2 regions of the Nocardia sp. NPDC049707 genome follow, and region 1 is predicted to be linked to the other one. Evidence: riboswitches for the same ligand, from Rfam matches in the RefSeq annotation. Region 1 holds a riboswitch; the other holds the start of a gene.
The links. A riboswitch is a leader RNA that binds a small molecule or an ion and turns the genes downstream of it on or off. The one in region 1 is predicted to bind glycine.

Region 1 (16,102 bases):
CGAGGCGCTCAGCGAGATCAGCGCCGACCGGGCCGTTGTGCTGCTCATGGGCGGTGCCGCCGAGTCGATCGCGGATCGGGAGCCGCACTTCCCGATTCGGTCCAAGCACCTCGAGCTCGCACTGCCGGAGACCATCCGGCTGCTGCGGTACGTGTACCTCGACCATGTGACGCGCGTACACGACGGCAGTCGTGCGACGCTGGCCGGTGTGCTGCGCCGGGACAACCATCGGTGCGGGTACTGCGCGTCCTGGGCGCGCACCGTCGACCACATCCGGCCACGCAGCCGGGGTGGGCCGAATACCTGGGACAACCTGATCGCCGCCTGCGCACCCTGCAACTCGAACAAGGCCGACCGCACGCCGGAAGAGGCGGGTATGCGGCTGCTGTGGCAGCCGAAGGCACCCGACCACCTCGCCAAGCGGCAGCAGCGGATCTGGAAGCAACTGGCCGCGACCTGAGCCGAGAGAGAAAGGAGAAGGCTCGAAATGACCGTCGAATTGGAGACCAGCGCACATGTCGATCTGACCGACCTGCTCCCGCTCTCGGATTCCCGAGAGTGGCATCGGGCAGCCTGCCGCGGCGATCCGAACCACGATGCGTGGTTCCCGTACCCGTCGCAGGACTTCGAGTACGCGCGCGGAGTCTGCGCCGGCTGCCCGATCCGTGATACCTGCGGTGAATTCGCCGCACGCACCGGACAGTCCGGGGTTTGGGGCGGCCACGAGTTCGACCGCGGACGGATGATCCGTCCCTAGCCGGACCTTCGCGCCACGCCGTGCCCGTGCGCCGCACCGGACACACCAGCAGGGCAAATCTCGCGTGACCATACACTGAGCATCGTGGGCACACATCGCAGCGGAACCAGATCCCGAGGCGTCAGCAAAGGTCCGGTTATCGCAGTGGTTGCCGTTTTGCTGCTAGTCGCGGCGGTCTTCGCGTATTTTCAACTCAGTGATCGCGCCGCGAACCGGGACAAGTCGGCCGCGGCGGAATGTAAGGAAGGACCGTCGACGCTGTTCGTGACGGTCGATCCGGATATCGCCGATCCAGTGCGGGCCGCGGCGGAGCGCTACAACGCGGCCAATCCGAAGGTGCGCGATCATTGCGCGAAAGTAGTGGTGACGGCGCAACCGTCGGCCGCGATCGTCGCCGGGTTCACCGCGGGCACACCGTGGAACGGTGCGCTCGGTCCGCAACCGGGGCTGTGGATCGCCGATTCGATGCGATCCATCGAATCCATGCGGGTGCCCGGGCTGATCGAGGGCACACCCGCGCCGGTCGCGATGAGCCCGATCGTGGTCGCCGTGCCCGAGGATCTGCGGAGCGCACTCGAGCAAGCCAAGATCACCTGGGCGGATCTGCCACGGCTGCAACAGGGGTCGCTCGATGAGCTCGGGTTGTCCGGGTGGGGTGGGTTGCGGATGGCGCTGCCGGCAGGGGACTCGACGCTGGCGACGGCGGCCGCGGTCGGCTCCGCGGTGTCGGGGACCGACCCGCTCACCGACGAGGTCGCACGGTCCGGTCAGGTTGTCGCCGCTATCTCCGGGCTCGCCGCAAAGGCGCCGCAGGCGGCCGACACCACGGCCGCACTGGCCGCGATCGGTGCGGCGAATTCGCCCATTCATGCGGTTGCGGCTACCGAACAGCAACTGAAAGCCCTTGGCGGTACGTCGGCATTTCGACCTGCGGGGACCGCCCCCGTCGCCGATCATCCCGCCGCGTTGATGTCCGGAGCATGGGTGGACAAGACCCAGAATCTGATCGCATCGCTGTTCGCCGACTATTTGCGCGCACCCCAGCAGTCCGCGGCCTTCACCGCCGCCGGATTCGCCGCCGCACCAGCCACCGCCGCACCAGCGCCGTCCCGGACCGCGCTGGACAAGGTACATGCCACGCTCGCCAATCCCGTTCTCGGCGTGCAGGCCACGGCGGTACTCGACGTATCGTACTCGATGGGCAATAGCGACGGATCCGTCACCCGGCTCTCGAATGTCCTCGGCGCGATTCGCTCCACGATGAATGTGATGCCGCCGGACTTCGGACTCGGCGTATGGACGTTCGGCAAGAACCTCGACGGGACAACGCCGTACAAGATACAAGCACCCACCGCACCACTGAGTAATCAGCAGCGCACCGCGTTGGATACGGCACTGGAGGCGGTGCAGCCCACCGAATCTCGCACCGACCAGGCCTATCCGTCACTGATCGCCGCCTACCGGTCAGCTGTTCGCGGATACACCGCGGGGCTCACCAATTCGGTTCTGCTCGTTACCGACGGCCCGGATGACGACTCCACTATCACTGGAGCGAAGCTGCTGACCGAGCTGGCCTCCGCCGCCGATCCGGCCCATCCGGTTCGCATCGATGTGATCGTTATCGGCGGCAATGACACCGAGACCCTCCAAACCGCCGCTCAGCGAACCGGAGGGACGTACACGCACCTGCCGACCACGGATGACGTCAGCTTCGGGACCGCGGTGATGCATGCTTTGACAACGCCGTAAGAATTCGCCGATGCTGCGCGGCAGCACCGAATTCGTCGCATCGGATTCGGTGCCCACGCACGAATCGGTGACCACCGTGGACGCGTGCCTAGCGGCGCACGCGCCGTGGCATTCCGCGCAGCAGGTCTCAGTTGCGGCAAAAACCTTGGCCAACACGATGATTCGAGCCTGAGCCGGACCGGATCGAGAAAATTGGCAGCCCCATCGACGCATAGCGTGCCGATCGCGGGACAGCACACCACCCCACAGTGCGATGATTTGCGGGTGACTTCCTGGCTTCCGCTCCTGAGCTCGCTGATCGTCGCCGTCGCAGCAGTCGTCGGCGTCGTGATCAATAACCGCACCAACCGTGCTGCGATCACCGCCGCCGACGCGCGCAACCAGACCACACTCGACGCCGCGCAGAGAAATATCGAAGCGGCCAATGCCGCAACCGAAAGCCGCGAACAGGACAAATGGCGCCGCGATTCGATTCTGACCGCAGTCTCCTCGATCCTGGAGTCCGCCGCCGACGTGCGTCAGGATCTGTGGGACACCCTCGACCTGAAGGCCGAAAGCGTCGAGGAAGTGGACAGTTTCGGCAAACAGGTCCTCGAAAGCATCTCCGCCCTCAACGGTTTCATCACCCGACTCCGCGTCCTGGCCAACCCCAAAATCCCTAGCCGCTGCGAAGATCTCGTGCGCACCCTCACCGCCGCACAGAGCATCACCGTACAGCGCCTCAAGGTAGAACTCGACGAAGAGGCCACCATGGACGACGTCAACGCCATCCGTACCCTCTGGCACAAGGCCATCTCCAATACTGTCGAAGAAGAACGCGCCGTCGTCAACGCAACCCGCTCCGAACTCGGTATCGAAGCCATCAGCACCCTCCCCCAACTCACCCCCGAACCCACCCCGGACCCGGCCTGACTCATTCGGCCTGAATCCGAGGACACAACCGACGCCGCCCCGGACCGGGACGGCGTCCTTCGAGTCCCCTCAGCACGGCAACGACCGCGGCAGTCGCGGTCATGCCTGCGTCGGGGAATTGCCCGGTACGCAGCGTGATCTCGCGCCACCTTTGTAGCGCCCGCCGCCACCTGACGGTTGACCAGAGTCGGACGCTTCGACCGCCCGAACTGGCGTTGCGCATCGTTGCGGGCACGACGACAGCCGGCACGACGCCTTCTTCGTCATGCCCAACAGCTATGTCATCGCCTGGAGCAACGACCGTACACGTCGGATCCGCCTGACCAATCAGCATTCAGTGGGCGCGCCCATAGACAACCATATTTCGTAAGTCTAGACTTACGGTTCGTGAGGGCTTACCGAGAGGCAGCGTTGGATGCCTTGGGGGATCCGACGCGGCGGGCGATCTTTGAGCGGCTGAGGGACGGGCCGTGCGCGGTTGGGGAGCTTGCCAAGGAGTTGCCGGTTAGTCGGCCTGCGGTTTCGCAGCATTTGAAGGTGCTCAAGGCGGCGGGGCTGGTTACCGATGAGGCGGTGGGCACCAGGCGGGTGTATCGGCTGAATCCGCAGGGGATCGATGGGCTTCGGGTGTACTTCACACAGTTCTGGTCGACGGCGATGTCGGCCTTTCAGGACGAGGTGAACCGACAGGTCGCGACCAAGCGGGCGGCGGACACCTCCGAACAGGAGAAGTCATGACACAGCAGTTGAGCGAGAAGGAAGTTCGGGTCGAATTCGTCGTCGACGCACCGATCGATAAGGCGTACGACGTATTCACCAATGGGATCGACAGATGGTGGCCACGTGGGCATCACATCGGCAAAGGCGAACTCGCACAGGAGGTTATCGAACCGCGCCAAGGCGGGCGCTGCTTCGGCAGGGAAGTGGATGGCACCGAATGTCCTTGGGGCACCGTACTGGTCTGGGATCCGCCGCGGCATTTCGCGTTCTCCTGGGAGATCGGCCTGAACTGGCAGCACGAAACCGATCCGGAGCGCGCCAGCCGCGTCGATGTCGCTTTCGAACCCGTCACGGCCGACCGCACGGCCGTCACCCTGGTGCATTCGGACTTCGAAAAGCACGGCGAGGGTTGGGAATCCATGCGCGACAGCGTGCGGAGCAAGGACGGCTGGGCGGATCTGGCCAATGCCTACGCCAAAGCGGCTGCCGCATAGTGAAGATGACTACCGAGCCGCACCTGCAACGGGGGCGAGGTGCGGCTCGGTAGCCGTCAGTACGCGTCCAGCGGCGGGCAGGAGCAGACGAGGTTGCGGTCACCGTAGGCGCCGTCGATGCGCCGCACCGCGGGCCACACCTTGCCCCGTGCCGGATCCAGCCCCTGCGGATACACCGCGACCTCCCGGCTGTACGGGTGCTCCCACTCCCCGACCAAGCAGGCCGCAGTATGCGGCGCACCACGCAGCGGGTTGTCCTCCACCGGCCACACACCCGCGGCGACCTGATCGATCTCGCCCCGGATCGCCGTCATGGCCAGAATGAATTCGTCCAGCTCGGCCAGGTTTTCGCTCTCGGTGGGCTCCACCATCAACGTGCCCGCTACCGGGAAGCTCATGGTCGGCGCGTGGAATCCATAGTCCGCCAACCGCTTTGCCACATCGTCGACGGTCACACCGGTCCGCTTGGTGATCTCGCGCAAATCCAGGATGCACTCGTGCGCGACCATCGAATTCTCACCGGTATACAGCACCGGGAAGTGCTCGTTCAACCGGCGCGCGATGTAATTGGCCGAGGCAATCGCGGTCAATGTAGCCCTACGCAGGCCATCCGCACCCATCATCCGGATGTAAGCCCAGGTGATCGGCAGGATCGACGCCGAACCGTACTTCGCCGCCGACACCGCATGCGAGTCTTGCTCCAGCGGGTCACCCGGCAGATACGGCGCCAGATGCGAGCGCACCGCCACCGGACCAACGCCCGGACCGCCACCGCCGTGCGGAATGCAGAAAGTCTTGTGCAGGTTCAAATGGCTGACATCGCCACCGAATCGTCCCGGACGAGCAAGGCCCACAAGGGCGTTCAGATTCGCACCGTCGACGTACACCTGGCCACCCGCATCGTGCACCAGCGCGCACAACTCGGCGACTTCGTGCTCGTACACACCGTGCGTCGACGGGTAGGTGATCATGATGCAGGCCAACCGGTCGGCGTGGTCGGCGATCTTGGCGCGCAGATCATCTAGGTCGACATCGCCGTTCTCCCGGCATTTCACAACCTCAACGCGTAGTCCGGCCATGGTGGCCGAGGCCGCGTTGGTGCCATGTGCACTGGACGGAATGAGGCACCTATCCCGGTGTGTATCACCACGATCCAGGTGGTAACGCCGAATGGCCAACAGACCCGCGTACTCACCCTGACTGCCCGCATTCGGCTGCAGGCTCACCTGGTCATACCCGGTGATGGCCGCGAGCCAGCTCTCGAGATCGGTGATCACCCGCAGCAGACCGGGCGCGTCCTCGACGGGTGCGTATGGATGTACCCGTGCGAAACCGGGCCAGGTGATGGCCTCCATCTCGGCGGTGGCATTGAGCTTCATGGTGCAAGAGCCGAGCGGAATCATGCTGCGGTCCAATGCGATGTCCTTATCGGAGAGCCTGCGTAGATAGCGCAGCATCGCGGTTTCGGTGTGGTAACTGGTGAAGGCCGGGTGGGTGAGGAATTCCGACGTGCGGGTCTCGATCGAACCGCCGGGCACGCTCGGCACACCCGCCGGATCGGTGACACCCGACGGCAGTCCGGTGCTGAAGGATTCGAGCACCGCGGTGACGTGCGCTTCGGTGGTGGCCTCGTCACAGGCGATGCCGACGTGATCGGCATCCACCAACCGCAAGTTGATCCCGCTCGACTTCGCCTTCGCGACAACGGATTCCGCGCTGCCGGGCACGCGCACCAGCAGCGTGTCGAAGAAAATCCCGTGCACCACAACACCATCGAGCCCGGCTGCGATGGCGGCGGCGCGGGCATGAACGCGGCGGGCGATCGCACGCAGCCCGTCGGCACCGTGGTAACTCGCGTACATCGCGGCCACGATGGCGAGCAGCACCTGGGCGGTACAGATATTCGAGGTCGCCTTTTCCCGGCGAATGTGCTGCTCACGGGTCTGCAATGCGAGCCGGTATGCCTTGTTGCCGTCGGCGTCCACGGAGACACCGACCAACCGGCCGGGCAGCTGCCGCGCGTGCTTGGTGTGCACCGACAGATATCCGGCATGCGGACCGCCGAACCCCATCGGCACCCCGAAACGCTGTGTGGTGCCGAAACATACATCAGCGCCCTGTTCCCCCGGCGGCGTAATCAACGTCAGCGCAAGCAGATCCGCGCCGACCGCCACCAATGCACAACGGTCGTGCGCAGCCTCGATCACCGGCCGCCAGTCCACGATCCGGCCCGACGCACCCGGAACCTGAACCAGCACACCGAAGAACTCACCCTCGGGCAGCTCGCCACCGGACAGATCTGCCGAGACGATCTCGATGCCCAGCGGCTCGGCCCGGGTGTACAGCACGGTCTTGGTCTGCGGGAACAGATCGTCGTCGATGAGCAGACGTGCGGACTTGGACTTGCCAGCACGGCGCAGCAGCGTCATCGCCTCGGCAGCAGCGGTGGCCTCATCCAGCATGGACGCATTGGCCACATCCATCCCGGTCAGATCCGACACCATGGTCTGGAAGTTGAGCAGCGCTTCGAGCCGCCCCTGACTGATCTCGGGCTGGTACGGCGTGTAGGCGGTGTACCAGGCCGGATTCTCCAGCAGGCTGCGAACCAGCACCGGTGGGGTCAGTGTGTCGTAGTAGCCGAGCCCGATCATCGAGGTGGCGACGGTATTGGAGTGCGCGAACTCGGCGAGTTCGGTGAGCACCTCGTGCTCGGTGGCCGCGGGCGGCAACACCTCCAGGCCGGAGCCGTCCAGAATGGACGCGGGTAGTGCCGCGGTGGCGAGCTCGTCCAGCGAGCCGACGCCTACGACGTCCAGGATCCGGGCGAGTTCGTCCCGGTCGGGTCCGATATGGCGGTCGGCGAATGATCGAGTCACTGCAGCTCCAAGGTCGGGCGGGGTCAGCCAACGGCGGCCGACGAGTATCAGCCCTCCCCCTCTGTCGTGGAGCCTGAGAGATTCGGACGCCGCGACACTCCTGCCTCGAATGGACAGGGCCCGGGCCCCTTTCCCCATGGGCGGGCGATCGCCGCGTTGTGCGCCGGTCACCACTTTCCAGAGACGTCGAAGCCCGTACGGTCCTTTTGCCTGAGAGATTGACGGGGAGGTGCTGCTCCTTCGGCGCCCGAACTCTTGTGAAGTCCGGAACTCTCCCGCACGGCGGCGACGCATCGCTAGTTTATGCCGCGCGCGCAACGATTGACGCCACCGGACCCTGGATAGGCGTGTAGCGCTCATCACTGCGGTACATACGACAAGTGCCCGCCGCGGTAGCGACGGGCACTCGATACGATCTCTAGCCGGTCTTCCGGTTCATCCGTGCCTTACGCCGGAAGGACAGTTCGTCCTCCGGACGTTCGCTCGCACTGCCGCTCACCGCCCGCTCCGCCGGGAAGTTGGCGATGGCCCCGGTCAGTTCCCGCATGGCGCCGCTGACCGCGATTCCGAAGACGCCCTGCCCACCCTGCAGTAAATCGACTACCTCCTCGGGCGAGGCGCATTCGTAGACCGAGGTGCCATCGGAGAACAGCGTGATACCCGCCAGATCCTGCACGCCGCGGCTGCGCAGATGATCGACCGCGATGCGGATGTTCTGTAGCGAGATGCCCGCGTCCAATAGTCGCTTCACGATCTTCAGGACCAGAATGTCCTTGAACGAATACAGCCGCTGGCTACCCGACCCCGCGGCACCTCGGATGGAGGGCACGACCAGTCCGGTCCGCGCCCAGTAGTCGAGCTGCCGGTAGGTGATCCCGGCCACCTGGCATGCGCTGGGCACGCGGTAGCCGACCAAATCGTCGGGTACCGAATCATCCGGGAACAGGCCTGGCTGTACCACATCCTGCGATTGCTCTGCCACTGACCACTCCCTTGCTTCGCCGACGCCTTGCCTCATCGATGACCCGGCTCCGTAACGACCAACGACCGGCCATAACGGACGTGGCCCAGTTATCGAGATTACTCCCCCTGATTGTCCCGGGAGCCGCATCGTCCGACCAAACGCGACGCGCGGTAAGAGTCTCTACCTCTACTTTAGGGCCAGAGGAAAAGTGGGCACGCCGGACCGACAACACCGGTCCGCCCGGTCAGCTCAGCTATCGGTGGCTTTGAAGTCGTCCGGGGAGACCGACTCCAGGAACTCCTTGAACTTCTCCACCTCGTCCTCGCGCTCGTCCGGCATGACCAGCCCGGCCTCCTCGAGCACCGACTCCTCGGCATGGATCGGGCAACCGACCCGCAAGGCGATCGCTACCGAATCCGAAGGCCGCGCCGAGATCCGCAGGTCGTTCTCGAAGACCAGATCCGCGTAGAAGGTGCCCTCCTGCAGATCCACGATCCGCACTTCCTTGAGGGTGTGCCCGAGGTCGGCGATCAAGATCTTGATCAGATCGTGAGTCAGCGGACGGATCGGAGTCACCCCCTCTTGTTCGAGCACGATCGCGGTCGCCTCGGCCTGCCCGATCCAGATCGGCAGATACCTGTCTCCGGACACCTCGCGGAGCAACAGCACGGGCTGGTTCTGTGGCTGCTCGACACGAATGCCGATTACGCGCATCTCACTCATCGCACTGCCTCCCAATGACTCGCCGGCCGCCCGGCATGACCGCTGCAGAGCTCGCCGTACCACGAGTCTAAGCGAACCTCGAGGCGTGCAGCATTCCCTGTGCACAGCCGAAATCGGCGTGTTGTCCGTCTGGAACGCACAGCGAACCGATGCACCCGCCGTAACTCAGGCGCCGAGCGAGGACCGGACCGACGCTTTCACCAAGCAGGTATGCAGTGTCAACGACAATGCCGCCAACTCGCGCACAGTCTCCTCGGCACGGGCCCGCGCACCGGCATCGCGGCTCTTCGCGATCGGGGCGGCGATCTGCGCCACCAGTGCGGCCTCGCGATCCGCGGCCAACTTGAACGCACGCAAATGCCGTGCCTCCAAGCCGAATTCGGCCATCGCCTTCGCGGTCTTGGCCAGCGTCACCGCATCCTCGTCGAAGAAACCGGCGGCGCCCGAAGTGATCAGATTGGCCCGAATCAGATCGGCGAGGAACTTCTCGTCGATCTCGGCCTGCGTGAGCAGATCCGCCCGGGTGAGCCGGATTTCGTGATCGAATCGCAGCTCGTCGGGCGAGATTTCACCGGGCACGACGCCGAGTCTGCGCGGCGCCGCGGTCCGCGCGGCATGGTTCGCCCCGGGTGTCGCGGTGGGCTCGGAGTCGGGCATGGCGGGCCCGGACTCCAGCGCAACGTTGCGGCCGGAATGCGCCCGGGCGCGGGCTTCCCGCACACCGAGCGTCGCCGCACCGCTGTCGATCGCTTCGAGCTGCTCCTTGATCACCTTCAAAGGCAGGTACTGATCACGTTGTGCGGTCAGCACGAATCTGAGCCGTTCGCAGTCCGCGATCGAGAACCTGCGATAACCCGACGGCGTACGTTCGGGTCGGATCAGCCCCTCGGCCTCGAGGAAACGGATCTTCGAGATGGTGATATCCGGAAAGTCCGGTCGCAGCAGGTCCAGCACGGAGCCGATCGACATGCCTCCGCGAGCCCACTGCGCCGCGCCCGTCATAGCACCGAGTCTTTCATGACACAGCGTTCTTCCCTGTCAACGCCACCGACACGCGAAATCCGTGCCGCTGATGTCACAGGCTGCCCGCACCCGCCGACGGTTCGTTCACCTGAGCCCGCGGTCCGGTGAGGAAGACCAGGCGGAACTTGCCGATCTGAACCTCGTCACCGTTCTGCAACTCCGAGGAGTCCACCGGCTCCCGGTTGACGTAGGTGCCGTTGAGGCTGCCCACATCGACCACCTGGAAGGAATCGTCGTCCTGCCGGAATTCGGCATGCCGACGGCTGACGGTGACGTCGTCGAGAAAGATGTCACTGTCGGGATGGCGGCCCGCCGACGTGGTCGGCTGATCGAGCAGGAACCGCGAGCCCGCGTTCGGGCCTCGCTTCACGACCAAGAGGGCGGCACCAACCGGCAGACCCTCGACCCCTTGGACCGGCTGTTCGCCGGTCACCTCAGCGGAGCGCGACGCCTCGACCTCGTTCAGGAAATCCGCGCGGAAGACCGACGTCGTCTCGGCCGCGGTCTCCCCGTAACCCGGGTCTTTGTTCTCGCTCACCGTTTCTCTCCTCCTCGAACCTGATTATCCATGCAAGCAGGTGCTGCTTTCACCGCCACGACCTGGGGATCCCGGCGCTAGAGCACCGGCTGCCAAGCACCGGCACATCTGTTGGCTTTGACCGTACCCTGCCGGGGCGTACCCGTGCAGGTAGAACTGGGAAGGCTGGGTCAGCCCCCGATAACTCCTTGATAACCTGCGGCATCCAGTAGTTCACCGAGCGCGGCATCCACGCTCGCCTCGTCGCTCAATTCGAGCTCGAAGATCCATCCCTCCCCATAGGGATCGGTGTTCAGTGTTTCCGGTGCCGAGTCCAGAACATCGTTCACCGCAACGACTTTCGCGGCCAGTGGGGCATATATATCGGACACACTCTTCGTCGATTCCACCTCGGCGATGCTGTCCGCTGCAGCAACCTCCTTATCGACCTCGGGCAACTGCACGAACACAACGTCACCGAGTTGAGACTGGGCGTAATCGGTGATGCCGACCCGAACCCGGGTCGGGCCGATCCGCTGCACCCATTCGTGTTCTTCGGTGTAGCGCAGATCCTCAGGGGTCTGGGTCACAGGCCGTCCTTTCGTCGTCTACTCGACGCAACTCTAATCGCTAGTCGCTGCGGTGTGACACCGCCGGTATCGCTCGCGCGACGGCGAAAGCCTTCCAGATGTAGAGCACGCCGGTCCACACATACACCGCCGTGCCCCAGACCAGGAATGCCCCACCGAAGGCGCGGCCGAAACCTGCCAGCGCCCAATCCATCTGACCGGCCAGCAACCACGGCAGCGCCGACATCAAACCGAAGGTGGCGGCTTTACCCAGGTAGATGACCTCGGGCGGATCCAGTTCGCGACGTTTGTACACCGAAAGACTCAAGGCCAGGATGGCGTCGCGACCGATCAGGATCACCGCGACCCACCAGGGCAGCAACCCCCGGATCACGAATGCCGCCAGGGTGGTCACCAGATACAGCCGATCCACGAACGGGTCGAGCAGTGCACCCAAGCGCGACGACTGATCCAGCAGCCGGGCCAGCTTGCCGTCCAGGAAGTCGGTCACCCCGCTGAGCACCAGCAACGTGAATGCCCAGCCGTCGGCCCGCACGACCAGCAGCAACCACACAAAGAGCGGGACGCCGACCAGTCGCAGCACACTCAGAACATTCGGGACGGTGAAGATGCGGTCGGCGAAGATGCCGCCCGCGGCCGGATCGCCCGCATTGCCCGGGTTGTCCGCGCCGGAGCCGGCCTGTTCGCCAGGTTCCGTTTTCCCCGATTCGGTTGTCACAGCCCGTGCATACCGCACCGACCCCGCTTCACGCCATCCGGGCACGCCGGTGGCGCTTCGGATAGCTGCCTGTTGTGTGATACACCGCATCGACCCGGATGACAGAATGAGTGTGGAGTCATCTCACATGGTTGTCGCACGGTTCAGAGAGGGAAACCATGCCAGCATTCGACTACGACGTAGTAGTGATCGGGTCCGGATTCGGCGGCAGCGTCAGTGCGCTGCGCCTGACCGAGAAGGGCTACCGGGTCGGCGTGGTCGAGGCCGGACGGCGCTGGCCCGCCGAGGACATTCCGAAGACGAATTGGAATGTGCGCAAATCGATCTGGGCTCCGCGGCTGGGTTTGACCGGACCGCAGCGGATCAGTGTGCTCGGTAAATGCGCGGTCTTCTCCGGCGCGGGCGTCGGCGGTGGCTCGCTCATCTACGGCAATACCCTCTACGAGCCGCTGCCGAACTTCTACACCGATAAGCAGTGGGCCCATATCACCGATTGGAAGGCCGAACTGGCGCCGTATTTCGACCAGGCGCAGCGCATGCTCGGCGTGGCCCCGAATCCGCGGATGACGCCCGCCGACGAGGTGATCAAGGCGATCGCCGACGATCTCGGCGTCGGCGATACCTTTCATCCCACCAACGTGGGTGTCTTCTTCAACGAGGCCGATCCGGGCACCGAGGTCGAGGATCCGTACTTCGGCGGCGCGGGTCCGCACCGCCGCGGCTGTGTGCACTGCGCGCAGTGTTTCACCGGCTGCCCGAATAATGCCAAGAACACCACCACCACGAATTACCTCTATCTGGCCGAAAAGGCCGGAGCCGAGGTACATCCGCTGACCACCGCGACCGCGGTTCGGCCGCTGTCCGGCGGCGGATACGCGGTCGAGACCGAGCGTTCCGATCGCTGGATCCGCAAGCAGCGCAAGACTTTTACCGCCGAACAGGTGGTATTCGCCGGTGCGGCGCTCGGCACGCAGAAATTGCTGCACAAGATGCGCGACAAGGCGATACTGCCGAATCTGTCGTCGCGCCTCGGCGAACTGACCCGCAGCAATTCCGAGGCGATCCTCAATGTGGTGAGTCGCTCGCGTCGCGATTTCGCCGAGGGCATCGCGATCACCTCCTCGATCCATCCGGAGGCCGATACCCACATCGAGGTCTGCCATTACGGTAAGGGACAGAATGCGCTGTTCCCGATGTCGGTGCCGATCGTGGACGGCGGGGCATTCCGATTCCTACGCTTCCTGCTGGCAATCGTGATGCACCCGTTGGTATTCCTGCGCAGTCTCAATGCCCGCCATGCCTCGGAGAAGTCGGTGATCCTGCTGGTGATGCAGTCACTGGACAATTCGCTGACCTCTTACCGCAAGCGCGGACAGTTGAAGACCAAACAGGGCACCGGCGAACCGAATCCGACCTGGATTCCCTTGGCGCACGATATCGGCAGGCGGTTCGGCGCCAAGGTGAACGGCGATACCCACGGTCTGATCATGGATGTGCTGAATATCCCGGCCACCGCGCATTACATCGGCGGTTGTGTGATCGGCGAAGGTCCGGAGGCCGGTGTGGTCGACCCGTATCAGCGGGTATTCGGACATCCTGGGCTGCATGTCGCGGACGGCTCGGCTGTTACCGCGAACCTCGGCGTCAATCCGTCGCTGACGATCACCGCCCAGGCCGAACGTGCAATGGCCTTTTGGCCCAATAAGAACGAGGCTGATCCGCGCCCGGAACTGGGTTCGGCGTATCGCCGGATCTCCCCCGTCGCCCCCAAGCATCCGACGGTGCCGGCCTCCGCCCCGGGCGCGCTGCGGCTGCCGATCACGCCGGTGAATCCCGTCGTACCCGCGACCTGACCGGTCCAGGTGCGCGAGGAGTCCCAATACCTACCTCGCTCGACCACCACGGAGCGAGCTTGCGAGCGAGGAGCGCGGCCCGTCTCACGTCCGAGCGAAGGCATGGCCATCGACTCAGCCGAGTCGTCGCAGCGCATACGCCGCGGGCGGGGCAAAATGAGCACAGCGTAGGATAGTGGTATCGATCTTCGCTCGTATGTTTCTACCGAGGACGTCCGCGGCCGCGGCTTTGCGCTGCGCCAGCGGGTTCCGGTCAGTGCCCGGGATCGAGCGGCCATCTGGTCCGAGCGACCGGATTTGCTCGATTTCGTGGCGGCGAGCAATGCCGGTCGGTTACCACATCTGATACCGCTGCGGGTGGGGCACATGCTCGCCTCGCCGTTCGCCTTCTATCGCGGTGCGGCCGGGCTGATGGCCGCCGATCTCGCGGGCAGTCCGGACACCGGCGTGCCCGCGCAGATCTGCGGTGACGCGCACGCCGCGAATTTCGGCCTGTACGGCACACCACGGGGCGAAATCGTCATGGACATAAATGATTTCGACGAAACGATTCGCGGCCCGTGGGAGTGGGATCTGGAGCGGCTCGCGGCCAGTCTGGTGCTAGCGGGTCGCGAAGGCGGTGCGGGCGAAGACGATTGCCTGCGGGCCGCGCGGGATGCGGGCCGCGCCTATCGCCTCGCCATCGATCGTCTCGCCGAGCAACCGTTCATGGAATCGTGGAGCGCGCTGCCGGACGAGTCGATCATCAGCAAAGCCAGGGCCGGTGATCTGCTCGACGACTTCAAGAAGGCCGCGAAGAAGGCGCGCAAGAACACCAGCGCCAAAGTGCTCGAGAAGTGGACCGAACATCTCGCGGATCACGAAACCGGGATCACCAAGCGCCGATTCGTCAGCGACCCACCGATTCTCACGCCGGTCGATGTCAAGGTCGCCGAGGAGATCATCGACGGGCTGGAGCGCTACGGCGATACCCTGCGTGAGTCCCGACGCAATCTGCTGGCCCGATTCGCGCTGTCCGACACCGCGTTCCGCATTGTCGGCACCGGAAGCATCGGACTGCACAGCTATGTGGCACTGCTGCACGGCAATGCGGGCGAAGCGCTGGTACTGCAACTGAAACAGGCCACCCCGTCGGCCCTGGCTCCCTACCTGCCCGCGCCGCCGCCCGCGCATGAGGGTGAGCGAATCGTGCAGGGCGCCAGGCTGGTTCAGTCGGAGACCGATATCCTGCTCGGCTGGACCACACTGCGCCTGGAGACCGGCGAACTGCCGTTCACGGTGCGCCAGTTCCGCAATATGAAGGGCAGTATCGATCCGGTGGAGCTGTCCTCGGACGATCTCGACGATTACGGCAGACTCGCCGGTGCGCTGCTGGCCCGCGCGCATTCGCGTTCGCTCGATCCACGCCTGCTCGCTGGATATTTCGATGGTGACGAGGCGTTCGAGGATGCCGTTGCGCGCTTCGCGGTCCGCTATGCCGATCGGACCGAGGCCGACCATGCCGAATTGGTCGATGCGGTGCGGGCTGGAAAGATCGCCGCAGAACAACCAGGGTGACACACCGCGTCTGGTCGCAGCCGCGGCGAACCGGGCCATGTTGTCCGTATCCTTGCCACCATCGAGTGATGACGTGAAGGGCGGACGCGAATGCTCGTGCGAGTACAGAACCCGGCAGGCACCAATGCCGAGCGGGCCCTGATCGATCGGCTGCGCACCTGGAAGGATCCGGGTAGCCCACACGGCGTCGCCACGGTCAATTGCAGTCTGTTCCACAACGATCGGCTGCATCAGTTCGATGCCGTGGTCTGGACGCCGACCACTTGTGTGGTGATCGAGGCCGAGGCACTGCTCGCGCGCCAGGACGGCGTGCTGGAGGTGCCGCTCAGCGGTCCGTGGATGATTTCCGGCGAACCGATCGCCAGCGAAGGCCGCGATCGCCGCACCCCACTGGACAAATCGCGCGAACATACACTCGCACTGCAGAATTGGCTGGCCGCGCGCGGTCTCGGCCAGCGCGCGGTGCACGGTGTCGCGCTGATCGTGCCGCTGCCTGGCGCCCAGCTGTCGGTCAAGCAGGAGTGGAGCGATCCGAGTTTCGATGTGATCCTCGACACCGATCCGGAACGGCTGCGGCACTATTTCGAGACGCTGGCCGATTCCGAGAAGAACATCCACGTGTGGACCGCAAACGATGTCGCGGTGGCCT
Region 2 (16,102 bases), on a different contig from region 1:
GCGGCGACCTCGGGATCGAAATCCGCGAGGGTCCGGTCCAGGATGCTCATGCTGTGTCCTCTCTGGCATGAACGGGGCGCTGCGTGGTCACACTCCGCTGCCACCTCCGCGCCTGACCGCTCATGCCGTGTCCTCTCTGGCATGAACGGGGCGCTGCATGGTCACACTCCGCTGCCACCTCCGCGCCTGACCGCTCATGCCACGACTCCGTTCTGCTCGGCGTACTGGGCGGCGGTCAACAGGTCACCGGCGGCGGCGGGCTGCACGGCGAACAGCCAGCCCTCCCCGTAGGGGTCGGAGGTGACCAGACTCGGGTCGTCGACAACGGCGCTGTTGACCAGGGTCACACGGCCGCTGACCGGCGGGTACAGCTCGGAGACGGTCTTGGTGGACTCGACCTCACCGCAACTCTCGCCGGCGACTATGGTGGCGCCGACCTCGGGCAGGTCCACGAAGACCAGCTCGCCGAGCGAGTCGACGGCGATCGAGGTGATGCCGACTCGGACAGGGTGGTCGGGGAGGTCGGCTCCTGGTTCGATGGCCACCCACTCGTGGTCGGCGGTGTAGCTGCGGTCGTCAGGCAGATTGGATGAGGACATGCTGGTACCTTCTCGAGTGCTTTCGTTGGTGACTGGGTAGGTCAACGGTGTTGGCGCGCTGTGTGTTCGAGCGCGAAATGTTCGAGCGCTGCGTGTTCGAACGCGGAGCGCTCCGGCTTCAGGAGCGGCGATAGAAGGGCGAGGGAGTGACCACGAAGGGTTCCTTCTTGCCGCGGATATCGACGGTCAGCTCCGTCCCGGACTCCTGCAGAGCCGCGTCCACGAAGGCGAGCGCGACCGGGTAGCCGAGCGTCGGCGAGAGCGCACCAGAGGTGACGACACCGACTGCTGTCTCGCCCGCCGCGTCGTACACGGTGTAGTGGGCGCGGGCCGCGCGCCGGCTGGTGCCCTTCAGTCCCACCAGCACCCGCTCGATGGGCCGCGCCGAGAGTTCCTGCAGCGCAGTGCGTCCCACGAACTCCTTGCCCAACCGGACCACCTTGCCGAGCCCGGCCTCGTAGGGGTTGGTGTCCAGGGTCAGCTCGTGACCGTAAAGCGCCATGCCCGCCTCGAGCCGCAGGGTGTCGCGGCAGGCGAGACCGGCCGGCACACCGCCACGGTCCGCGGTCGCGTCGAGCAGTGCCCGCCACAGGCGCACCGCCTGCTCGTTGACCACGTACAGCTCGAAGCCGTCCTCGCCGGTGTACCCGGTGCGGGCGAGCAGCACGTCGATGCCGGCGACCGACGCGGGGGTGACCGCGTAGTACCGGAGCTCCGTCACGACTGCGACCTGCTCGTCCGGCACCAGTGCCTGCACGATGTCCTGGGCGGCCGGACCCTGCACGGCGATCAGCGCGGTCTGCGCCGACTGGTCGTCGACCTCGGCATCGAATCCCTCAGCGCGCGAGAGGAGTTCGCGTGCCACGGTCGGCGCGTTGGACGCATTGGCCACGACCAGGAAGTGCTCGTCGGCGAGCCGGTAGACGACCAGGTCGTCGATCACTCCGCCGTCGGCGTTGCACAGCAGCGAGTACTTGGCCCGCCCGATGCCGATCTTGGAGAGTTCGCCGACCAGCGCATAGTCGAGCAGCGCACCGGCGGCGGGGCCGGTGATCGCGATCTCGCCCATGTGCGAAAGGTCGAAGAGCCCGGCAGTGCTGCGCACGGCCCGGTGCTCGGCGAGCTCGCTGTCGTACCTGAGTGGCATCTGCCAGCCGGCGAAGTCGGTGAAGCTGGCCTCGAGGTTCGCGTGCTCTTCGAGCAGCGGAGATGCAGGGGATGTCGAGACGGACGAAACGGTGCTCATGTCTGCGCGAATGGCTGTGTCGGATGCTCGCTCGGCTGTGCGCAATGCTCGCTCGCTACGCTCGCTCATGCAAAAGCCTCCTCACGGGTGTCGGCATTCGCCGCGGTGGCGGTGTCGTTTTGGCTGGTCGGGGTTTCGAATGCCTCGGGCATCGGACAGGAGCAAACGAGGTTGCGGTCCCCGTGTACCCCGTCGATCCGACGTACCGGTGGCCAGTACTTCGCGGCGCGCAAGGAGGCGACGGGGAAGGCGGCCAGGTGGCGGGGGTAGGGCAGCGTCCACTCGTCGGCAGTGACCTGTTCCGCGGTGTGCGGCGCCTGACGCAGCGGGCTGCGCTCGAGCGGCCACACCCCGTCGCCGACCAGGTCGATCTCCTGCCGGATCGCGACCATCGCCTGGATGAACCGGTCCAGCTCGGCCAGGTCCTCCGACTCCGTCGGTTCGACCATCAGGGTGCCGGTCACCGGGAAGGACAGGGTCGGCGCGTGGAATCCGTAGTCGATCAGTCGCTTTGCCACGTCCTCGGCGGTCACGCCCGTCTCCTTGGTGATGGCGCGCAGGTCGAGGATGCACTCGTGCGCAACCAGACCTGACGGTCCGCTGTACAGCACCGGGAAGTGCGCGTCGAGCGACTTCGCGAGGTAGTTGGCCGCCAGCACCGCGGCCTCGGTGGCGCTGGTCAGGCCGTCCGGGCCCATCAGCGCGAGGTACGCCCAGGTGATCGGCAGGATGCCGGCCGAGCCGTAATTCGCGGCCGAAACCGGGGCTCCCCCGTCGCCGCCGCCGAGTGGGTCCCCGGGCAGGAACGGGGCGAGATGCTCGCGCACCGCGACCGGTCCGACGCCGGGTCCGCCGCCGCCGTGCGGGATGCAGAAGGTCTTGTGCAGGTTCAGGTGTGAGACGTCGCCACCGAACTTGCCCGGCTGGGCCAGGCCGACCAGCGCGTTGAGGTTCGCGCCGTCGATGTACACCTGACCGCCGGCCTGGTGCACCAGGTCGCAGACCGTGCGCACGTCGTTCTCGTATACGCCGTGCGTGGAGGGGTAGGTGAGCATGATCGCAGCGACCTTGCCCTCGTGGACCGCAATCTTGGCGCGCAGATCGTCGATGTCGATGTTGCCGTTGGCCGCGGTGGCCACCACGACCACCTGCATCCCGGCCAAGACCGCCGAGGCGGCGTTCGTTCCGTGTGCGGACTGCGGAATGAGACAGATGTTGCGGCCGCTCTCACCGCGGGACTCGTGGTATCCGCGGATCGCCAACAGTCCGGCCAGCTCGCCCTGAGATCCGGCGTTGGGCTGCAACGAGACTCGATCGTATCCGGTGATCTCCCCGAGCCACCGCTCGAGGTCGCCGATCAGCTCCAGGTATCCGGCGGTCTGCTCGGAGGGCGCGTAGGGGTGGATGCCGGCGAATCCGGGCCAGCTGATGGGCTCCATCTCCACCGCGGAGTTCAGCTTCATCGTGCACGACCCCAGCGGGATCATGGTGCGGTCCAGGGCGAGATCTTTGTCCGAGAGCTTCCGAAGGAACCGCAGCATCGCGGTTTCCGAGCGGTGCTCGTGGAACACCGGGTGCTGCAAGAACTTCGAGGTGCGGTCGAGTTCGGTCGGCAGCCCGGAGACCGCGGTCGGCGTTGCCGTCACCGTCGCACCGAAGGCGGCCACGACCCGACGCACTACGTCGTCGGTGGTGCACTCGTCGCAGGAGATGCCGACATGGTGGTCGTCCACCAAGCGCAAGTTGATGCCGAAGCGATCGGCGTTGGCGACGAACTCCCCTGCCCGACCCGGCACCCGGACCTGCACAGTGTCGAAGAAGCGGTCGTGCACGATCTGGTGGCCGGCCGCCCGCAGGCTCTCGGCAATCGTCACGGCATGGCGGTGGACGCGGGTTGCGATGGCGCGCAGCCCCTCCGGCCCGTGGTAGGCCGCGTACATCGCGGCCACGTTGGCGAGCAGTGCCTGCGCGGTGCAGATGTTGCTGGTCGCCTTGTCGCGGCGGATGTGCTGTTCACGGGTCTGCAGCGCGAGCCGGTAGGCGGGGGCGCCGTCGACGTCGACGGAGACCCCGACCAGGCGGCCCGGGAGCATGCGCTCGAGCCCGGTCCGCACGGCCAGGTAGCCGGCGTGCGGGCCGCCGAAGAACAGCGGCACGCCGAAGCGCTGCGCGGATCCGACCGCGATATCGGCGCCCTGTTCTCCGGGCGGCGTCAAGATCGTCAACGAGAGCAGGTCAGCGGCCACCGTGGTCAGCGCGCCGCGCTCGCCCGCGGCCGCGATCAGCGGCGACAGGTCGCGCACGACGCCACTCGCGCCCGGCGCCTGGAACACCACACCGAATGCGTCGCCGTCGGGCAATTCACTGGAGAGATCCGCGACCAGCACCTCGATGCCGACCGACCTGGCACGCCCCTGGACGACCGCGAGGGTCTGCGGTAGGCAGTCCGCGTCGACGATCACCCGGTTCGTGGCGGACTTGGACTTGTTCGCCCGCCGCATGAGCAGCACGGCCTCCATCACGGCGGTGGCCTCGTCCAGCAGGGAGGCCCCGGCCAGCGGGAGCGCGGTGAGATCCTCGATCAACGTCTGGAAGGTCAGCAATGCCTCGAGCCGACCCTGGGAGATCTCCGGCTGATAGGGCGTGTAAGCGGTGTACCAGGCCGGCGATTCGAGCAGGTTTCGCCGTAAAACCGCAGGTGTGACGGTGTCGTGGTAGCCGAGACCGATCATCTGGACACGGGTCTGATTCCGGTCGGCGAGGGCGCGCAGGTCGGCAAGGACCTGCGGCTCGCTCCGGGCCGCCGGCAGATCCATGGCCTTCTCGCTGCGGATCTGGTCCGGCACTGCGGCGTCGATGAGCTCATCGAGCGTCTCGTAGCCGAGTGTCTCGAGCATGTGCTGTGCTGCGGATGCGTCGGGGCCGATGTGGCGCGAGGGAAAGCCGCTGGTAGAGAGCCCCTCATTGGGGGCAATGCGGGTTTCGACTGACAAGAGGTGACTCCGGTTTCGCTCTGTCCGGACCGCACCGGACATCGACTGAGGGACACCTCCCCGCTCTGTCCTGAAACCTGAGAGTTTGGGCGTTGCCGCGGCTACGGCGTTGCTCTTCACCTTCGGTAAGTACCGGCCTGCGGCCGTTCCTGTTCTCCAGAGTTGCCTCGGCGCTGCGGTACTGGGGCCTGAGAGATTCCCGGGGAGGAAGTTGCTCCTACGGCGCCTCGGAGTTCAGAAGTCTGAAACTCGGAGGTTCTCCCGCTGCGCGTCATCGGCGTCTTCAGTTGTGATTCGCACAACGGTACACACTCCCCCGAGGTTTGTCGCCACCAACTTCTCGGGACCACTCGACCGCCGATCACCCTTGCCGAAACGCATCGGCGTTTGGCATCCTCGGTCTGGAAATCGCTAAGCTGTGACCGCGCACACCGAGCATTCGGCGTCCAGATACCAAGTCCCGCAAAGGTATCGAGCGTCTGCCTCCTCTCCCCTGCTGACGCCGCTTCCTGCGAGCGCTGCTCGGCCATGACCGTGCGGGTCCGATATCACCGGCGACTTCGCGTCGCCGCACAGCAGCCGGATCCTCTGTCTACTCGGAGGGAATCGAGAGCAGCTCGGCTGCCCGCACGGCCAGCCATAGCTCTGCCATTGAATTCGTGTCCGCCACGTCGCGGTCGGTGCGCGGCTCCACCCTCCGGATTCTGTACATCACCGTCTGCCGGTGGATGTGCATGGGCTGTGCAGTCCGCTGCTTTGTGCGATCGAACAGAACAGATCGATGAGTTTGGCGTCTTTGCTACTCGCGCACAGGCACGGGTCCGAGGCAGTCTGATGGATGTCAGCACTCTGCGCGCCAAGTATCAACGCAGCCCAGGAGCACCACCAGTACCGGTCTCCCACCATATTCGTCGCAAGCTTCGCGGACAGGAGACAACCGACATGCCCCAGCCCAAAGACACCCTCATCGGTGCACTTCCCGCCACCGAGGTTCCCCGCTTCGCCGGGAAAGGCACCTTCGCCCGCATTGCCGACATCCACGAGGTGGACGACTACGACATCGCCATCCTCGGAGTTCCGTTCGACGCGGGCACCTCGTACCGGCCCGGCGCCCGGTTCGGCCCGCTCGCCGTCCGTCAGGCCGCCCGGGCACTGCGCCCCGGCTACCACGTCGAATTCGGTCTCGCGCCGCTCGAAGAGGTCCAAGTCGTCGACGCCGGCGACATCACGGTCACCCCGTACGACATCACCGAGGCCTGCAAGCAGATCGAGAACCATGCCAGCGAGATCCTCCGTGGCGGGGACCGCAGGATCATCTCGATCGGTGGCGATCACACCATCGCCCTGCCGAATCTTCGTGCGCTGCACGCAAAGCACGGCCCGGTCGCCCTGCTGCACTTCGACGCCCACCTCGACACGTGGGACACCTACTTCAACCAGCCGGTAAACCACGGGACGATCTTCCGCCGCGCCTTCGAGGAAGGGCTGCTCGTCGAAGACCACTCGATCCATGTGGGCATCCGCGGGCCGATCTACGACCAGATGGACCTCAACGACGACGCGCGCATGGGATTCCGGATCATCCGCGCCGGCGACCTCGACGTCATGGGCATCGAGACGGCCGTCGACGTCGTGCGCCGGCGCGTCGGTGACGTCCCGGTGTACGTCTCCATCGACATCGACGTGCTCGACCCGGCGTTCGCACCGGGCACCGGCACGCCCGAGGCCGGCGGGCTCACCTCGCGGGAGCTGCTGCGGATGATCCGCCAGCTGACGAATCTGAACATCATCGGCGCCGATGTCGTCGAGGTCGCCCCCGCCTACGACCACGCCGAGATCACCTGCATTGCGGCCGCCACGCTGGTGTTCGACGTGGTCTCGCTGATGGTGTCCGGTTCGGCCGCCGTCTCCGCCGCCGAGTCACTCGAGAAGACCGCGCTCTCGAGATAGCCTGCGCTGGGTCACCCGGCATCGTCTTCGCCGTCTCGGGATTCCGGGTCGAGCACGGCTGCCTGCGACATCATCGACAACAGGCTGTTCGACCATCGGGCGGCCGGCCACTTTTCACGCGGGTCCACGTGACGTGCTGAAGCCAGCGCCCACTACGTGACCGCGGACCTGGACGAGGGACGGATCATCGCGCAGGGCCGCCGCACCGTTGTCCTCCGCTGATCGGGGCGGGCGGAACCTCACACCCGCTCCCCGAGAGCAACGGAAATGCTTTCCCGCAGGGACGTCCGAGCGCCCCAACGCACCAGCCGATCGGACAACGACTCCCCCAGTTCGGCGCGGATACGGGCGCTGGTCTCGTCGTGTCCCTCGCGCATACCGCCATAGCCGAGCATCGACGTCTCCCCCGACGCCCAACTGGCGGCCGCGGCCCCCTGCATCCGCGCGGCCAGTTCGGCGTCGCCGCGCTGGACCGCAATCCAGGACATCACCTCGAACACCCAGGCGCACAGGATCCGATCGCCGAATCCCCTTGCGAGCCGCAGACACTCGCGTTGATAGTCGAGGGCACCCGAGAGGTCCCCCGCCAGGACGGCATCGTATCCCCGCGCGAAGGTGAGGTACGCGAGGGTCCACTTGTCGCCGGCCGCCGTGCACAACGCCTCCGCCTCACGCCAGAGCTCGGCAACCTGGGGGTCGCCGCCCGGCGGCAGACTGGTGAGCAGCCCGGCAATGGCGACCGCGAGCCCCTCGGCGTCGCCAGCGTCACGTTGGCACTGAATCGCCTCCTCGTAGTACACCCGGGCGAGCTCGACTTCGCCACCACAAATCGCGGCGAATCCGAGCGCGGCTGCGGCGTACCCCTGGTCGCCGTGATCGCCGCGTGCAATCGCGAGCTCGCGTGCCCGAGTGGCCCAATCGAGTGCCGTCGTCCGGTCACTCAGCAGCATCACCACGACCGACGAACTCCACTGTGCCCGTGATCGATGCGCCTCGTCCATCGAGGTGGACTCGAGCGCCGCTGACAACCAGCGCCGCGCCTCCGACAGGCTGCAACTGGCCAGCCAATAGAAGTGCAGCGACGTCACGATCTCGATACCGGCCAGGGACAGCTGCCCGTCGCTGCGGCTGTACGAAAGGGCCGCGCGGAAGTTCTCCCGCTCGTCGTGGACCGCGTCGTACACCGCTTGCTGACCGGGGCCGAACCACCCACGCTGGAACTCCGTGGCCAGGCGCCGGTACCGGGCGACGAATCGTTGCAGGCACGCCTGCCGCAAGTCGGTCTCTGCCAGGCGCTCGCGACCGAAGTCGCGCAGCGTCACCAGCAGCCGGTAGCGACGGACACCATTGACGGTGCCGGACAACAACATCGACTTGTCCACCAGCGACGCCAGAATCAACCGGACATCCCGTTCCTGGTATCCGGGACCCGCGCAGACCTCCGCCGCAGCCGCAGCGGTGAAACGTCCGGTGAACACCGACAGCATGGCCCACACGTCGCGTTCCTGGGCGGTGAGCAGGTCGTAGCTCCATTCCACCAGCGCCTGCAGCGAGCCGTGCCGCGGATCCGCAGGCCGGCCGGCGGTGGCGAACAGCCGGAACCGGTCGGCGAGCATCGCCAGCATCTCGTCCAGCCCGTACGCGCGCAGCCGGGCGGCCGCCAACTCGATGGCCAGCGGCATTCCGTCGAGCTGCTCGCACAACTTGGCCACCGCGACCCGGTTGTCGTCGGTCAGCGCGAAATCCGGTTCGGCCGCCCGCGCGCGCTCGACGAACAGGGCGATCGCTTCGGATTCGGCCCCTTCCGCTTCGTCGGCGGCCGGAGCGGGCAGCGAGAGCGGCATGACCGGATAGACATGTTCACCGCTGACGCCCAGAACCCGTTGACTGGTCACCAACACGCGCAATCCGCCGATCGACTGCAGCAACTCCTCGACCAGCGGGCCGCACGACTCGACCAGGTGCTCGCAGCTGTCCAGCACGATCAGGGCGTCGCGATCGCCCCATGCGTCCGAGAGTCGGTCGACCAGGGCCCGGATCGGGTTGCGCGCGCCGGTCGGTTCGTCGCCGAGTCGCAGGTCGTCGGCGATCTTGTCGATCAGCAGTTCCGGTTCGAGCACGGTTCCCAACTCGACGAGCCAGGTGTTCGCGCGCAACGGTGACGACGCCGCCGCCTCCAGTGCGAGCCGAGTCTTCCCGACCCCGCCCGGGCCGGTGAGCGTGACCAGACGCGCCGTCGTCAACAGTGCGCCGACATCAGCGAGCGCGGCCCGCCTTCCGACAAAGCTGGTCAACTGCAGCGGCAAGCGCGGAGGTCGCGCGGTCCAGCCGGACGTGGAGCGCTCCCGCGCCGGTCTCGGCGCGGACGTGTCCCGCGATCCGGTCGCGCCGGGCAGGGCCATCTCGTCGATCGGCAGGCCGCTGCGCAGCTCGACCTCGCGCACCAGGTTTCCGAACTCCGCCGCGGTGTGCGGGCGTTGGACCGGGTCGCGCGCCATCGCGGTTTCGATCAGCTCGCACGCGATCCCGGGCACTCCCTGCTGGCGCAGGTCGGGGATGTGATTCGCAGCGATCCGCAGGAACTGCGCGACAGCCTCCTCCCCCTTGCGTCGTTCGAAGGCGGCATGACCGGAGACGAGGCAGAACAGTGTCGCACCGAGCGCGTAGACATCGGACGCGACGCTCGGCGGCTCGCCCTCGAGCACCTCGGGGGCGGTGAACGCCAGAGTGCCGGTCACAGTACGGGCGGTGGTCTCGAACCCACCGGCGGTGCGGGCTATACCGAAGTCGGTGAGCTGCGGCTCGCCGTAGTCGGTCAGCAGGACGTTCGCCGGCTTCACGTCCCGGTGCAGAATCCCCGCACCGTGGGCCGTCTCGAGGGCGCCGGCCAGCTTCACACCGACATGCAGGGCCTCCGACCAGGTCAATGGACCCTGTCGCTGGATTCTCGCCTCCAGCGAGCCTGCGCTGCAGAACGGCATCACGATGAAGGGCCGGCCGCCGGCGGTGACCCCCGCCTCGTAGACCGCGACGATGTTCGGGTGCCCGGAGAGCGTGCCCATCGCGTATTCCTCGCGCAGGAAGCGTTCTCGATTCTCTCGGTCGAGGGACGCCGAGAGCACCTTGACCGCGACCGTTCGGCCGAGGGCACCCTGCCGGCACCGCAGCACGACGCCGAAGCCGCCGCGGCCGACCTCATGCGAATCCTCGAATCCGGCCGCGTTCAGTTCAGCGGCAACTGCCTCGATCGGATCGAATCCGGCGAGGTCCGCCTGAGTCGCCGGTAGGTCCGGATCGGCCACGGCACGCTCTCTCCTCGAACACCTGTGTCACTGGCTGCTGAGTGTCTCCAGACTACTCGCGGGCTGCGTCCCGGACAGGCGCTCGGCGCGTCCGCATCAATCCTGTTTTACCCCGTCGACGTCGGCCGGGAACTCGGCCTCTCGTTGGTGTCACTGCAGGCTTCGCTGCTCGTATCCAGGGCTCATGCGCTGTGGTTGATCATGACGTGTTTGGTCCGGGAAAAGTCGTCGAGCGCGTAGAGCGAAAGGTCGCGCCCGTAGCCCGATCCCTTGAACCCACCCCACGGCGCCTCACATACGAACACGAGGTGCGAGTTGACCCAGACGGTGCCGAAGTCAAGCCGCTTGGGGACGCCAAGGGAGAGGCCCGCGTCCCGGGTCCATACCGACGCAGCGAGTCCGTACGGTGTCTCGTTGGCCCGCGCAACCGCCTCGTCGGTGGTGCTGAACGATTCGACGGTGACGACAGGGCCGAAGATTTCCTGGTGGGTGATCGGCGCCCCGGCCGGCACCCCGCTGAACACGGTCGGTTCGATGAAGTAGCCGGGGCCGTCCAGGACCGCGCCGCCGATGGCCGCGTGCAGGCCGGCCGCCGTCGCCTCGGCCAGCGAGTCCCGTACACGCTCGAAGTGCGGACGGGAAACCATAGGACCGATTTCGACGTCGTCCCCGGCGGCCGGTGCGCCGACTACCAGGTTGCCGACTTCCTGAACCAGGAGTTCGGTGAACTTTTCCGCCACCGATTCGTGCACCAGCACCCGGCAGGCTGCGCCGCAGTCTTGGCCCGCGTTCCAGAATCCGGCGTTACGCACTCCGGCCGCGGCCGCACCGAGGTCGGCGTCGGCGAAGACGACGACGGGTGCTTTGCCACCGAGTTCGAGGTGGACGCGTTTGACCGAGCGTGCGGCGGCTGCTGCGACCGCCTGACCACTGCGAACACTTCCCGTCACCGCGACAAGTGCGATGTCGGGGTGTTCGGCGAGGCGCTGTCCCACTGTTGGGCCCAGGCCGGTCACAATATTGACGATCCCGTCGGGGATGTGTCCGGCGACGAGCTCGGCCAGCTTCAGTATCGACAGCGGCGTCTGTTCGGAGGGCTTGAGCACCACGCTGTTTCCGGCAGCAAGAATGGGGGCGATCTTCCAGGCGGCCATCAGCAGCGGATAGTTCCAGGGCGTGATCACCCCGACCACGCCAACCGGTTCGCGGAGAATGACCGAGGTGTGTTCCCGCGCGTAGTCGCCACCGGCCAGGGAAGTCATCGTCCGCCCCGCCCCCGCCATGAACCGGAACGTGTCGATGGTGTTGGAGAGATCGTCCTCGGCGATGCTGCGGGGCTTTCCGGTATTCGCGGACTCGAGCACTGTGAGTACTTCGCGGTTGGCTTCTACGATGTCCGCGATCCGAGCGAGCACCTCGGATCGTTCCTTCGGTGTGGTGCAGCCCCACGATCTCTGAGACTCGACGGCCACCTCCACGGCCGAATCGACATCCTGGACGGTTCCTGCCGGGACGGATCCGAGGACTTTTTCCGTGGTCGGATCGAGGATGTCGATGACCTCGGTGGACGAGCTCTGGACAAACGATCCGCCGATGAAGTGGCCCGCGGGCGGCACGTCAGCGACCGGGATCTGATCCGGAGCAGGACGCCGAACGGTGAATCGCCCAATTTCAGTTGATGCCATGATCATTCGCCTGTACTTTCTGCGCCCGGTTCGGCGCCGGTAGATAGGTTCTTCGTTTCGTTCCCTCAACAGTGGGTAGTTCAAGCCGGTTGCGTGATCGGTGCCATCGAACGATTGTTGCGGCGGGCAAAAGCCGTGGCTGTGAAGTAGTAGAGCGGTGAAACGACAGCCAATCCGACGATGAACGAGATATCTGTGTTGCCAAGCATTGTGGCGATCGGTCCGATGTAGGCGGTTCCGATGATCATGAACGGGAGTTGTACCGCGACACCGATGAGGTAGCAGCTGACCGCAGGCCAGTTGACCCGGCCGTAGCGACCGCCGTCGCGCTTGTAGAAGTCTTCGACGACGTAGTTCCCATGCCGGACCAGGTAGTAGTCCACCAGATTCACGGCGGTCCACGGGACCAGCGCACCCAGCAGCAGCACCAGGAAGTTCTTGTAGGTGGCGACGAAGTCGCTGCCCCCGGTGAGCGCGATACTCGAGGCCAGCACGCACAGTCCGGTGGCGACCAGAGCACGTTCGCGGCCGCGTGGATTGAAGCGCGGAAAGATCGTCTGCGCAATCGTAATCGTGCACAGCGTGCCGCAGTACAGGTTCATCGCGTTCGTCGCGGCGACTCCGATGCTGAAGACCACAACCACCACGACGCTGATCCCGGCGGTGGCCTGGGTCAGGGCGACGACCGGGTCGGTGTGGGGGAGCAGCAATCCGACGCCTGCCCCGAGGAACATCGGCAGGATCGAGCCGATGCTGGTGCCCCAGTAGCTCATCCAGAATGCCGGCCGCGCGCCCGTCTTTGCCGGCAGGTAGCGCGAATAGTCAGAAACGTATGGGGCATAGGCGATCTGCCACACCGCACACGCCCCGAAGGTACTCAGGAAGCCGGCCAGCGTCGCGGTGCCCGTGCTGAAGAAGTGAGTGGGCACCGGGTGGACAATGAACGCCCAGACGAACGCCATCAGCAGAACCAGCCCCGACGCCAACGTCATGATGCGCGCGTAGGCATGGATCAGGGTGTAACCCCAGATGACGGCGCAGACGCTGATCGCCGCGAGCACCACGATGCCGGCCTTACCGCTCAGGAAGGGTAGGGCTGACGTGAGGGACTGCCCGCCGAAGACAAGAATCGAGATGAAGAACCCGAGGTACATGCAGACGACGACTCCGACGATCAGAATCGATCCCAGCGAACCGAATTGGCCCTTGGTCTGCACCATCTGTGGAACACCCAGCCGCGGCCCCTGAGCAGAGTGCAGCGCCATGAAGATCGCACCGAAGAGGTTTCCTGCGATGATCGCCAGCGCGGCCGACCAGGCGGGCTGCCCGAAGAGAGTCGTCGACAATGCCCCGGTGACGACCGCCAGGATCATGATGTTGGTTCCGAACCAGATCGTGAACATGTCCCGGTTGCGCCCGTGGCGCCGGTCGGCCGGGATCGGTTGGATGGTGGCCGATTCGATGGTGGAGACAGATTCTTCACGCCCGCTGTCGTTTTCACTCACTGCTGTTCCCTTCGCTGGCCCCGGGGCAGGTGTGGAGGTTGTCGTTTCGGCCTCGACGGGCTCGATCAGCGGATGACGAAGCCGCGCTCGACAACGTCGGCGAGAAGGTCGACGTAGGAATCCATGTCGTCGCGGGCCGGGCGCGGTGCCGCGGCATAGGGCATGGCGGCCTTCACAGCGGGACTGAGGAAGTACGCGCCCGCCGTCAGCACCGTCAGCGCCTCGAACTGGTCGGGCCGGTGCACGGCAAGCTCATCGAGAGCGACTTCGGGGTCCTTGCCGGTGCACGAGGCAACGGCGGCGGCGAATGCTTCTGCGATATCAGGCCGGTAGCCGAGAACCTGGTCGAGCAACGCGTCGGGTACTCCGGCGGCGCTCGCCGAGGGCATGGAGCCGGATGCGGGAATCAGTGTGTCGGCGAGAAGCGCGAAGGTGCGGCGCTGGTCGGAATCGAGCATCATGCTGTCCTTAGAAAGCGGTGTGGATGCTGTGGCGGGTGTCGGCGAGGTGCCGCATCGAGCGCAGGGCAATCGCCATGATGGTCGCCGTCGGGTTCACGCCCGTGGAGGTGACGAAGACGCTGCCGTCGATGATGAACAAGTTGGGTACGTCGTGTGCCCGACCCCACTGATCGACGACGGAGGTGGCGGGGTCGGTGCCCATGGTGGCCGTGCCGAGCAGATGCCAGGCGCTGTGGCGTACCACTGGGATCGGGTGGACTTCGACAGCCCCGGCGGCCTGATGCGCCTCGATCGCCCGCTCCACGTTGAATTCGAGCATACGCTCACTGTTCGCACCGATGGTGTAGCGGATTTTCGCGGCCGGGATCCCGTCGGAATCTGTGACGTCTGGGTCGAGCACGACCGCGTTGTGCTCGTCAGGCAGGTCTTCGGTGGTGATCCCCCATTCGGTATAGCGCCCGAACGTGCGCTCGAGGCGGCTGTGGAAGGCGGGTCCGAAACCCCCACGCCAGTCCTGGCCCCGCTCCCACAGGGTGCGGGCGAGCGGGCCGCCGGTCGGCATCAGGTTCCACTTCGCTCCCCGCACGAAACCGCGGTCGGTGTCGGTCTCGTAGAACTGCATCGACTGCAGCGCCTGTCCTGCCGGGCCGAGCCAGGTTTCGAGCTCTTCGTCGTAGGCGCCGAATACCGAGGCGTACGGGTGCGTCATCAGGCGCTTGCCCACCAACCCGGAGGAGTTGGCGAGGCCGTGGGGGAAGAGCGACGAGGTCGAGTTCAACAGCAGGCGCGGTGTGCCTACACCGTTCGCGGCCATCACGGTCACCCGGGCCGCCTGGTGTTGCAGGTTCCCGTCGCGGTCGATGTACTCGGCGCCGGTAACAAGGCCTCGGTCGTTCACAGTGAGCTGCCTGACCCGGGCACCGGTGATCAGCACCGCACCCAGCGCGATCGCGTCACGCCAGTGTGTGAGGTCGGTGCTGGCCTTGGCTCCGGTTGGGCATCCGGATTCACACGCGCCGTAGCGCAGACAGGCCGGGCGGTTCTTGAAGTTGCGCGACGCGATGGCATTCGGTGCCGGCCACCAGTGCCAGCCCAGCTTGTCCATCCCTTTGGCCGCGACCAGACCGTACTTACCGATCGGCAGCGGCGGCAGCGGAAAGGTGTGCGGATCCGGATAGGCGGGGTCGCCTTCCAGCCCGGACGCGCCGATATGGTGGGTGATCTCGTCGTAGAACGGTCGCAGATCCTCATAGGTGAACGGCCAGTCCTCGGCCACGCCGTCGAGTGTCTTGACCCGGAAGTCCGACGGCATCGCGCGAACCCAGTGCCCGGAGAACATGATCGTGCTGCCGCCGACGCCGTTGAACATCAGCGGTTCGACCGGGCTCTCGGTGGCGTCGACCGGATAGTCGGCCGGGTTCTGGCGCACATTCGGGCTGGAGTTCCACTGCTTCAGACGGGTGAGCTCCCACGACGGTTTGTCACCGGTGAAGTCCTCGGGCAGGTGCCAGTCTCCCTGCTCCAGACACACGACCTCGAGGCCGCTGCCGGCCAACTCGAGTGCTGCCACCCCGCCAGATGCTCCGGCGCCCACGATGAGGACATCGGCGGTGTCGTAGTCGATGTGTCGTGTGTTCATCGGCTGTGCTCCTGGTCAGCTCAGGCCCAGCCGAAGCCGGTCGTGCCCATGAGTCCTTCCCTGGATCGGGGGTGTCACGAGCAATGATGCGTCCGTCACACCTCGCTCGCCAGCATCGATCCGCAACAAACCGGCGAACCGGTCTTGTGCATACGCACAATGAGATGAAATGCACACGTAAGGCGACGTCGTGGCGGCAGATCACCAGGGTGAATACACAATCGGTTTCGGTGATGAACATCCCGCAGTTGCGGTGATCTGGCGGTTCTGTACAGCGGTGTCCGGCACTATTCGCCGCACTTGTGATACCGCGGTGACACTGAGTGACCTCCGCTGCTGCTACCGGACGGGCAGGCGGATCTTTCGAACAACCTGCAAGCCAACGATTCTGCTGCCTGTTCCGGGTTGGCACCCCCGGCGGATGAGGTGCATTGCTCCGGCTGGATTGAGCCCGGTAACCCCGGGTCTGGCACTGCCCATCTTCGTGGTGGCCGTGATGCTCTGCCTTGTTCCGAATCCGTCGGCTCCTTCGCGGGCTGGTCGTAATGAAGGGAAGGTGATGAGGATGATCGGTTCCCGCAAGTTTCGTGCGGTGTCTGCCGCAACTGCGCTCGTGAGTTCCAACATCTTGTCCGACGTCATCGCGAACGCAATGCCAGGCTGAGTCCAGCACCAGGTCCTATGAGTCCCGTCTCAAAACGCGGAAGGCCGCCGTTTCAAAA

Region 2: it holds a riboswitch for glycine, as region 1 does, so the genes downstream of both, gcvP (aminomethyl-transferring glycine dehydrogenase) here and gcvP (aminomethyl-transferring glycine dehydrogenase) in region 1, are expected to answer to the same signal.

The regions. Positions count from the first base shown of each region.
Region 1 covers NZ_JBFANN010000007.1:180,730-196,831, reverse strand. The annotation lists gene AB0J29_RS10100 (HNH endonuclease) at 1-460, shown strand, start outside; gene AB0J29_RS10095 (WhiB family transcriptional regulator) at 488-757, shown strand; gene AB0J29_RS10090 (VWA domain-containing protein) at 902-2,506, shown strand; gene AB0J29_RS10085 (hypothetical protein) at 2,517-2,678, shown strand; gene AB0J29_RS10080 (hypothetical protein) at 2,771-3,418, shown strand; gene AB0J29_RS10075 (metalloregulator ArsR/SmtB family transcription factor) at 3,806-4,156, shown strand; gene AB0J29_RS10070 (SRPBCC family protein) at 4,153-4,632, shown strand; gene gcvP (aminomethyl-transferring glycine dehydrogenase) at 4,689-7,508, opposite strand; glycine riboswitch at 7,697-7,796, opposite strand; gene AB0J29_RS10060 (MerR family transcriptional regulator) at 7,927-8,526, opposite strand; gene AB0J29_RS10055 (bifunctional nuclease family protein) at 8,722-9,195, opposite strand; gene AB0J29_RS10050 (MerR family transcriptional regulator) at 9,361-10,197, opposite strand; gene AB0J29_RS10045 (FHA domain-containing protein) at 10,271-10,756, opposite strand; gene gcvH (glycine cleavage system protein GcvH) at 10,927-11,325, opposite strand; gene AB0J29_RS10035 (CDP-alcohol phosphatidyltransferase family protein) at 11,366-11,950, opposite strand; gene AB0J29_RS10030 (GMC family oxidoreductase) at 12,202-13,896, shown strand; gene AB0J29_RS10025 (DUF2252 domain-containing protein) at 14,077-15,453, shown strand; gene AB0J29_RS10020 (nuclease-related domain-containing protein) at 15,544-16,102, shown strand, end outside.
Region 2 covers NZ_JBFANN010000001.1:33,787-49,888, reverse strand. The annotation lists gene glyA (serine hydroxymethyltransferase) at 1-50, opposite strand, end outside; gene gcvH (glycine cleavage system protein GcvH) at 195-599, opposite strand; gene gcvT (glycine cleavage system aminomethyltransferase GcvT) at 718-1,845, opposite strand; gene gcvP (aminomethyl-transferring glycine dehydrogenase) at 1,911-4,880, opposite strand; glycine riboswitch at 5,005-5,112, opposite strand; gene AB0J29_RS00215 (helix-turn-helix domain-containing protein) at 5,431-5,610, opposite strand; gene speB (agmatinase) at 5,781-6,788, shown strand; gene AB0J29_RS00205 (protein kinase) at 7,028-10,090, opposite strand; gene AB0J29_RS00200 (aldehyde dehydrogenase family protein) at 10,273-11,775, opposite strand; gene AB0J29_RS00195 (cytosine permease) at 11,856-13,280, opposite strand; gene AB0J29_RS00190 (hypothetical protein) at 13,346-13,741, opposite strand; gene AB0J29_RS00185 (GMC family oxidoreductase) at 13,749-15,380, opposite strand.